2 regions of the Nocardioides pymetrozini genome follow, and region 2 is predicted to be linked to the other one. Evidence: predicted binding sites of a transcription regulator. Region 2 holds the regulator's gene; the other holds the start of a gene.

Region 1 (4,175 bases), 1.1 Mb from region 2:
CGGGTGCGCTCGGCATCGCCCGCGAGGTCCCGGCATCCGAGCTCGCGGTGGGCGACGTCGTCAGCGTCGTCGACGCGCGGGGGGACCGGGTCACCCACCGGGTCGTCGGCGTCGCCACGGAGGGCGATGCCGCCGTCCTCTCGCTGCGGGGCGACGCCAACGACGTCGCCGACGCGCAGGCGTACCGCGTCACCACCGCGGACCGGGTCGTGGCGGGCGTTCCCTACGCCGGCTACGCGCTCAACGCGGCCGCCAGCCCGGCGGGGCTGACCGTGACCGTCCTCCTCGTCGCCGGGGTCCTGCTGGTCGGCTTCGGCCGCGGCCACCGGCTCGTGCCCGTCGGTCTGGCGTCCACGGTGGCCCTCGGCGTCGGCCTCGGCGCGAGCGGCGTGGCGCCGTGGGCGTTCACGTCGGCGTACTGGACCGACAGCGCGAGCGCGACCGTCGCGGCGTCGACGCCCGCCGCCGTCAGCCACCAGCAGCCCACCTGCACCTCCAGCGAGACCAACCCGCGCCAGCAGGCGGACCTCGCGTGGCCGGCCCTCGGCCTGCAGTACGAGTACTACTGGGAGCTGTACCGCAACGGTGTCGCCGCGCCGATCGCGTCGGGCACGATCGCGCCGGCGAGCCCGCCGACCGTCATCCACCTGACCTTCGGCATCGTCTCGGGCGGCGGCCAGAACGACAACTACACGGCCGTCGTGCAGACCCGGCTCGCGAGCAACCACTCCAACGTCGGGCCGGCGACGACGACGCCGCTGCACTCGGGTCCGCGGCCCAACGGGCCGAACTGGTGGATGTACTGCGGCGCCAAGTAGGGGCCAGGTAGGGGCCTCGATAGCCTTCGGGCGTGCCCGCCCCCGCCGTCGGCGTCTTCGCCCTGCAAGGTGACGTCCGCGAACATCTGCAGACCCTGACCGCCCTCGGTGCCGACGCCTTCGCGGTACGCCGGCCGGCCGAGCTCGAGCGGTGCGACGGCCTGGTGCTGCCCGGCGGGGAGTCGACGACCATGGCCAAGCTGGCCCGGACCTTCGAGCTGCTCGAGCCGCTGCGGGCGCGGGTGCGCGCCGGCATGCCGGCCTTCGGCACCTGCGCCGGCATGATCCTGCTCGCCGACCGGATCGAGGGCGGGACGGCCGACCAGGAGACGATCGGCGGTCTCGACGTGACCGTGCGGCGCAACGCCTTCGGCCGCCAGGTGGACTCCTTCGAGGCCGACCTGCCCTTCGCCGGCCTCGCCGAGCCCGTGCACGCGGTGTTCATCCGCGCGCCGTGGGTCGAGCAGACCGGCCCGGACGTCGAGGTGCTCGCCGAGGCGCAGGGTCACCCGGTCGCCGTCCGCCAGGGACATCTGATGGCGACCTCCTTCCACCCGGAGGTGGAGGGCGACGGCCGGGTGCACCGGGTCTTCCTCGACCTCGTCGCAGGGTAGGCCGGATCGGGCGTTCAGCCGTCGTTTCCGTCGCGGTCGCGCGGCGGTCGCCGCGGCACGCCATCGTCGGCGGGTGCGGCACCAGTGGATGGACGGGCTGCGCGGCCTCACCGTCGTCGCGGTGGTGCTGCTGCACGCCGAGCTGACCGCCGGGCCGCTGCCCGGCCTGGCCGCGCTCAACCGGTCGCTGGAGCCGTACCGGATCCCGCTGCTGATGGCCCTCTCCGGACTGCTGCTCGCCCGCTCGCTCGCGAAGGGCGCCCGCCGCCACCTCGCGGGCAAGGTGCGCGCGCTGCTGTGGCCCTATCTGCTCTGGTCAGCGCTCGACGTCACCCACCTGGCCGTGGACGCGGTCGCCGCGGGCCGGCCGCCGCCGCCCGAACTCGCGCGTCGGCTGCTCTACCACCCCGAGAGCTATCTGTGGTTCCTCGCGTTCCTCTTCTGCTACCACGTGCTCGCGACCCCGCTGCCGGCGTGGCTGCGCACGGTCGCCGGGCCGGCGCTGGTGCTGCTCGGCACGACGATCGCCTCGCCCGACCTGCAGCGGTTCGCCGTCCTGGCGGGGTGGTTCCTGCTGGGCGACGTCGCCGCACGGTCCCTCGGGCCCCTCGTCCCGACGGCCGTCGCGACCGCCGCCGACCGCCTGCCGTGGGGCGTACTGGCGGCGATCGGGCGGCAGTCGGTCGTGTTCTACGCCTGCCACCTCGTCGTCATGGTGTACGCCGTGCGGCTGGCCCACCTGGCGGGCGTGCACGACCCCCGCCTCGCGGTGCCGGTCGCCGTCGTCGTACCGCTGGCGACGGGGGCGCTGCTCGTGCGGCTGCGGCGCCATCGCTGGGCCGACGTGCTCTTCGTCTGGCCACCGGTAGAATCCACCGCCGTCACCAAGCCGAGCGGTGTGGCGGCGCCCGAGGCGGTGCCGGTGCCTGCCCCGAGACGACACTGAGAGACAGAGGGACTGATGTCTGGCCACTCCAAGTGGGCGACCACCAAGCACAAGAAGGCCGCGATCGACGCCAAGCGCGGCAAGCTCTTCGCCAAGCTGATCAAGAACATCGAGATCGCCGCGAAGATGGGTGGCCCCGACCCGGCCGGCAATCCCACGCTCTTCGACGCCATCCAGAAGGCCAAGAAGCAGTCGGTCCCCAACAAGAACATCGACTCCGCGGTGAAGCGCGGCGGCGGGCTCGAGGGTGGCGGCGTCGACTACGAGACGATCATGTACGAGGTCTACGGACCCCAGGGTGTCGCCCTCCTCGTCGAGTGCCTCACCGACAACCGCAACCGGGCCGCGATGGAGGTCCGCACCGCGGTCACCCGCAACGGCGGCACCATGGCCGACCCGGGCTCAGTGTCCCGGCTCTTCCACCGCAAGGGCGTCGTCGTGGTCGCCAAGGCGCAGGAGGACCGCGAGGTCTCCGAGGACGACCTCCTCGAGGCGACCCTCGACGCCGGCGCGGAGGACGTCAACGACCTGGGCGAGGCCTTCGAGGTCCAGTCCGAGGCCACCGACGTCGTCGCCGTCCGCACCGCCCTGCAGGAGGCGGGCATCGACTACGAGTCCGCGGAGGTCCAGTTCGTCGCCACGATGGACATCCCGGTCGCCGACCCGGCCGCCGCGGGCAAGGTGCTCAAGCTGGTCGACGCGGTCGACGACCTCGACGACGTGCAGAACGTCTTCTCCAACGCCGACATCCCCGACGAGGTCCTGGACCAGATCGAGGAGTGAGACGCGTGGTCGGGTGCGTAAGGCGCCTTGCGCGTGTCGCCGCGGTTTTCTGAAATCGACCACTAACGTTCTGTCCGAACATCTGTTCGGACAGAAGGTGATGGCGTGCGCGTGCTCGGGATCGACCCGGGGCTGACCCGCTGCGGGCTCGGCGTGGTCGAGGGCTCCGTCGGGCGTCCCTTGGCGCTCGTCGACGTGAGCGTCGTGCGCACCTCCTCCCAGCTCGCCGTGCCCGAGCGGCTGGTCACCATCGAGAAGGGCATCGACGCCCGCCTCGACGAGTACCGGCCGGACGCGGTCGCGATCGAGCGGATCTTCGCCCGCTCCGACGTCAGCACGATCATGGGCACCGCCCAGGCCGCCGGGATCGCGATGGTCTGCGCCGCGCGCCGCGGGCTGCCGGTCGCGCTGCACACGCCCAGCGAGGTCAAGGCGGCGGTGTCGGGCAACGGGCGCGCCGACAAGGCGCAGGTCGGGGCGATGGTGACCCGGATCCTGCGGCTCGACGCGATGCCGAAGCCCGCCGACGCCGCCGACGCCCTCGCCCTGGCCATCACCCACATCTGGCGGGGCGGGTCCCAGGCCCGCATCGACGCCGCGCTCGCCGCGGCAGGAAGGAGGGCGCGTTGATCGCCTTCGTCCGCGGCCAGGTCGCCGCGCTCACCCTCTCCAGTGCCGTCGTCGAGGTCGGCGGCGTCGGGCTCGAGCTGATGTGCACGCCCGGCACCCTCGCCCAGCTGCGCACCGGCGCGACCGCGACCCTGCCGACGAGCATGATCGTGCGCGAGGACTCGCTGACTCTCTACGGCTTCGCCGACGAGGACGAGAAGGCGATCTTCGAGCTGGTCCAGACCGCCTCCGGGGTCGGGCCCAAGCTCGCCCAGGCGATCGTCGCGGTGCTCTCGCCCGACGGTGTCCGCACGGCCATCGCCTCCGACGACGTCCGCACCCTCACGAAGGTCCCGGGCATCGGGCAGAAGGGCGCCCAGCGGATCATCCTCGAGCTCAAGGACC
Region 2 (4,175 bases):
CGCCGCCTGGCCGCCGCCGCCGCGGCCGCCGCCGTCCTGCCGGTCGGCCTCGCCGCCTGCGGCGGCGACGACGCCGACAAGGCCGCCGAGAACGCCGCCGAGGAGCTCATCGAGGAGGCCGAGGGCGGGGACCTCGATGTGGACATCGACGGGGACGACGTCACGATCGAGGGCAGCGACGGCGCGATCCAGTCCGGCACCGACCTGCCCGACGACTTCCCCGAGGACGAGATCCCGCTGGTCGGCGAGGTGACCTTCGGCAACAGCACGGCGACGGGCGGCACCACGAGCTGGACGGTCACCACCGCGTCCGACGACAGCCCCGACGACGCCTTCGCCGCGGCGAAGGAGGAGCTCGAGGGCGCGGGCTTCGCCGTCGACGGCGTCGAGTCTGGCAACTACGCCCAGCTGCGCAGCGACGCCTACCGCCTCGTGCTGACCGCCACCGAGGGCACCGGCGGCGGGGCCCAGCTGTCGTACATCGTCTCCGCCGCGGGCTGATCCCCGGCGCGATGACGGGTTGGCCGAGCATTCCATCCACCCATCGGGAACAATGACCGCCGTGACGGGTGGCAAGCGGGCGGGCAGTCGGGCCGCCGATCGGGCCGGAGGCCGCGGCAGGGCGCGGTTCCGCCCCGACCTGCTGCTGCTCGCCGTCGGCATCACCGCCTCCCTGGTCGCCTGGGGATACCTGGTGATCGCGGCCATCGACTTCGGCGCGACCGCGCGCCACGACGGCAAGACCGGTGCCTGGGCACTGCTGGCGGTGGCGTCCGTCGGCGGCATGCTCTGCCTCTTCCTCGCGTTCATGCTGGCGGTGCGCCTCTCGCGCGCGCTCGGCCTGAGCCACGCTCCCCCGCCGCGCCCGAAGCGCGACCCCGCCGCCCCCAAGGGCGGCAAGCGCGCCGCCCGCTGAGGGCCGGCACGGCGCGAGGGGCGGGATCCGGTTCGGTCGGATCCCGCCCCTCGGCTTTCCCCAAGGCCTTGGCGGCCCATCTCCGCTGGGGTCGAGGCAGCGGAGAAGTCGGTCGACCTAGCTGGTCGGGACGCGCAGCTCCTGGCCCACGTAGACGACGCTGCCGTCGAGCGTGTTGAGCTGCTGGATGGCCTGCATCATGTCGCGCACGCTGTCGCCGGTGTCCGCCGCGGCCTCGCTCGCGATCGCCCACAGCGTGTCCCCGGGCGCGACGGTCACCACGTCGATCTGGGCCGCACCTCCGGAGTCGCGGGTCGCGGCCGAGCCCGCGGCCAGCCAGACCGCGGCGAGCGCGACGACGACCAGGGCCAGGCCGAAGACCACCGCGCGGCCGCGCCGGGTCAGCCGGACCTGGCCGCGAGAGGCGGGGCGGGACGCGCTCGTGGGACGGGCGGGGGCAACGCGGGGGGCGAGGGTGATCGTGCTCATGGTGACCTCCGGGGGAAGTGGACGGGTCCTGGCGGACGGGCTCCGGCTGAACGGGGACTGTCTACGCAGGGGGTCCGACGGAAGGGGTTCGATCAGGCGTTCGATCGAACATGTGTACGAGACTAGATCAGGTGTTCGAAGAAATCCAGCACCGGTTCGAATACGCGTTCGACCGCGTGTCGCGACACGCGGTTCGAACAGGTGTTTGAAACCGGCAGTCCGCTTCGGTTAGCGTCGGCACCGGGCCCGCTGGTGCGGGCCGCACCACCCGGCACCCGATCTGGAGGGCATCTGATGGCTGAGCGCAAGGGCACCGAGCGCAAGGGCGCGCAGCAGGCGAGCAGCGTCGCCGAGCTGCCCGACGGCCCGGCCGACGCGAGCGGGCTCACCCCCCGCCAGCAGCGGGTCCTGGCCCACATCAAGGACAGCATCGAGAAGCGGGGCTACCCGCCGAGCATGCGCGAGATCGGCCAGGCGGTGGGGCTCACCAGCACCTCCAGCGTCGCCCACCAGCTGCGGACGCTGGAGGAGAAGGGATATCTCAAGCGCGACCCCAACCGGCCACGCGCGCTCGAGGTCTTCCTGCCCGAGGTGATGGCCGCGCGTCGCGCCCTCGGCACCGTCGAGGACCCCGACCGCCCGGCGTACGACGAGACGGGGATCGGCGACGCCGCGCCGGTGCCGGCCCACGTGCCCGTCGTCGGCCGGATCGCCGCGGGCGGCCCGATCCTCGCCGAGGAGCGCGTGGAGGACGTCTTCCCGCTGCCGCGCCAGCTCGTCGGCGACGGCCAGCTGTTCCTGCTCGAGGTCAGCGGCGAGTCGATGATCGAGGCGGCGATCTGCGACGGCGACTACGTCGTCATCCGCCAGCAGCCGACCGCCGAGAACGGCGAGATCGTGGCCGCGATGATCGACGGCGAGGCCACGGTCAAGACCTTCCAGCGCAAGGACGGACGGGTCTGGCTGCTCCCCCACAACCCGGCGTTCGAGCCGATCGACGGCACCAACGCCACGATCCTCGGCAAGGTGACGGCGGTCCTGCGGCGGGTGTGAGGCGCCATTCGTCGCCCCCGTGACATAGGGTCGGGACCGTCCTGTCGCCGTACCGAAGGCCGGTCCCGATGCCTCGTCGCAGCCACTTCCCCTTCATTGGGCTGCTGTTCTCGCTCGTCCTCGCGCTGCTGATGGTGCCGGCGCTCGGCTCCGTCGCCCAGGCGGACCCCGTCGCGCCCGCAGCGCCGATGGTCCCGGCGGCGCTCGCCGACGACGCCGACCCGGCCCAGGACCCGGCCCAGGATGAGGCCGAGCAGGCGCTCGAGACGGTCCAGGAGATCCTCGAGCCCGCAGCCTCCCCGACCGCGCCGGACGCCTCCGCGGTGCCCGCGGAGGGCGCCGACCTGACCATGGCGCTGCGCGACCTCGCCGTCACCCGGGACGACCTTCCCAAGACGCTCCAGGACGACGCCGCGCGGCTGCTCGCCCGGCCCAGCACCGCCCACCGCCCCCCGCCCGGCTCCGGCGGCATCGAGTGCAGCCCCGGCTCGGGCCTGCCCTGCTACACCACCGCGAACCAGTCCGCGACCTGCGACAGCGGCATCTGCGTGCGCTACGTCAACGACACGGCCGACGCCGCGAGCCCGGGCTATGCCAACGCAGTGCTGGGCGTCATGAAGCACGTCGCGAGCCGCTACGCCGCGGCCGGCTACCGTCCGCCGGTGAGCGACGGCAGCGAGTTCGACGTCTACCTGGCCGACCTCGGTCCGCGAGGCCTGTACGGCTACTGCACCACCGACACCCGGGTGTCGGGCCACGTCACGGCGCCGGCCTACTGCGTGCTCGACAACAACTACGCCGAGTACGGCCCCGTCCCCGGGCCGGCCGGGAACCTGCAGGTCACCGCCGCCCACGAGTACTTCCACGCCGTGCAGTTCGCCTACGACGTCAACGAGGAGGGGTGGCTGATGGAGGCCACCGCGACCTGGGCCGAGGACGAGGTCTACGACTCGATCGACGACAACCGGCAGTACCTCAAGGGCGGTCCGCTCGGCCAGCCGGCGCAGTCGATGGACCACCGCCGCGGCATTGCGCCGTACGGTGCGTGGATCTTCTTCAAGTACCTCAGCGAGCGCTTCCCCGAGGTCAACGTCCCCGGCGGCATGCCGACCGTCGTGCGCGACGTGTGGGACCGCGCGGCCGGCGCCCCGACCGCCCGCCAGGCGCTCGGTGGTGCGCTCGCGCTGCGCGGCACCGACCTGCGCACGCAGTTCGGGTGGTTCACCGCGGCCAACCGGCGCCCGGCCCTGCACTACAGCGAGGGCGCCGCCTACCCCCGCGCCAAGCTCTGGCGCGGCGTGAAGCTGACGAGCTCCCGCCGTGCCGTGTCCGACAAGACCTCGCTGCGCCATCTCGCCTCCCGCACGATCCGCTTCAAGTCGAAGGTCTCCGGCAAGGCGAAGCTGCGCGTGCACGTGGACGGCCCGAAGCGGAAGAAGGGCGGCTACGTCCTGGTCACGATCCAGAAGAAGGGCCAGGCCCCGGTCACCAAGGCGGTCAAGATCAACCGCTCGGGCGACAAGACCAAGCGCTTCGCGTTCGGCAAGAAGGTGCGCTGGGTGGAGATCACCTTCGCCAACTCCGGCAAGCGCGACGCGACGGCGAAGGTCAGCGCGCGGGTCGTGCGCTGAGGCGTCCCGGTCCGGACGCTCAGGCGCCGCGGCCGCTGAGCCGCCCGAGCGCCTGGCGCACCACCGTGGGGTCGCTCGTCGCCCAC

What was found. Region 2 encodes LexA, which represses DNA repair genes until DNA is damaged. Its sites were predicted from a motif close to TCGAACANNTGTTCGA; they were not measured.
Region 1: a site for LexA is predicted at 3,236-3,251, ahead of ruvC (crossover junction endodeoxyribonuclease RuvC). Genes of this name have one in related genera too.

The regions. Positions count from the first base shown of each region.
Region 1 is NZ_CP175556.1:1,935,284-1,939,458, forward strand. Features, by position in the region: gene ACJ5H2_RS09440 (signal peptidase I) at 1-818, shown strand, start outside; gene pdxT (pyridoxal 5'-phosphate synthase glutaminase subunit PdxT) at 851-1,432, shown strand; gene ACJ5H2_RS09450 (acyltransferase family protein) at 1,506-2,378, shown strand; gene ACJ5H2_RS09455 (YebC/PmpR family DNA-binding transcriptional regulator) at 2,394-3,161, shown strand; gene ruvC (crossover junction endodeoxyribonuclease RuvC) at 3,267-3,791, shown strand; gene ruvA (Holliday junction branch migration protein RuvA) at 3,788-4,175, shown strand, end outside.
Region 2 is NZ_CP175556.1:841,481-845,655, reverse strand. Features, by position in the region: gene ACJ5H2_RS04125 (hypothetical protein) at 1-501, shown strand, start outside; gene ACJ5H2_RS04120 (hypothetical protein) at 563-916, shown strand; gene ACJ5H2_RS04115 (LysM peptidoglycan-binding domain-containing protein) at 1,034-1,405, opposite strand; gene lexA (transcriptional repressor LexA) at 1,700-2,458, shown strand; gene ACJ5H2_RS04105 (MXAN_6640 family putative metalloprotease) at 2,527-4,089, shown strand; gene ACJ5H2_RS04100 (ATP-dependent DNA helicase) at 4,109-4,175, opposite strand, start outside.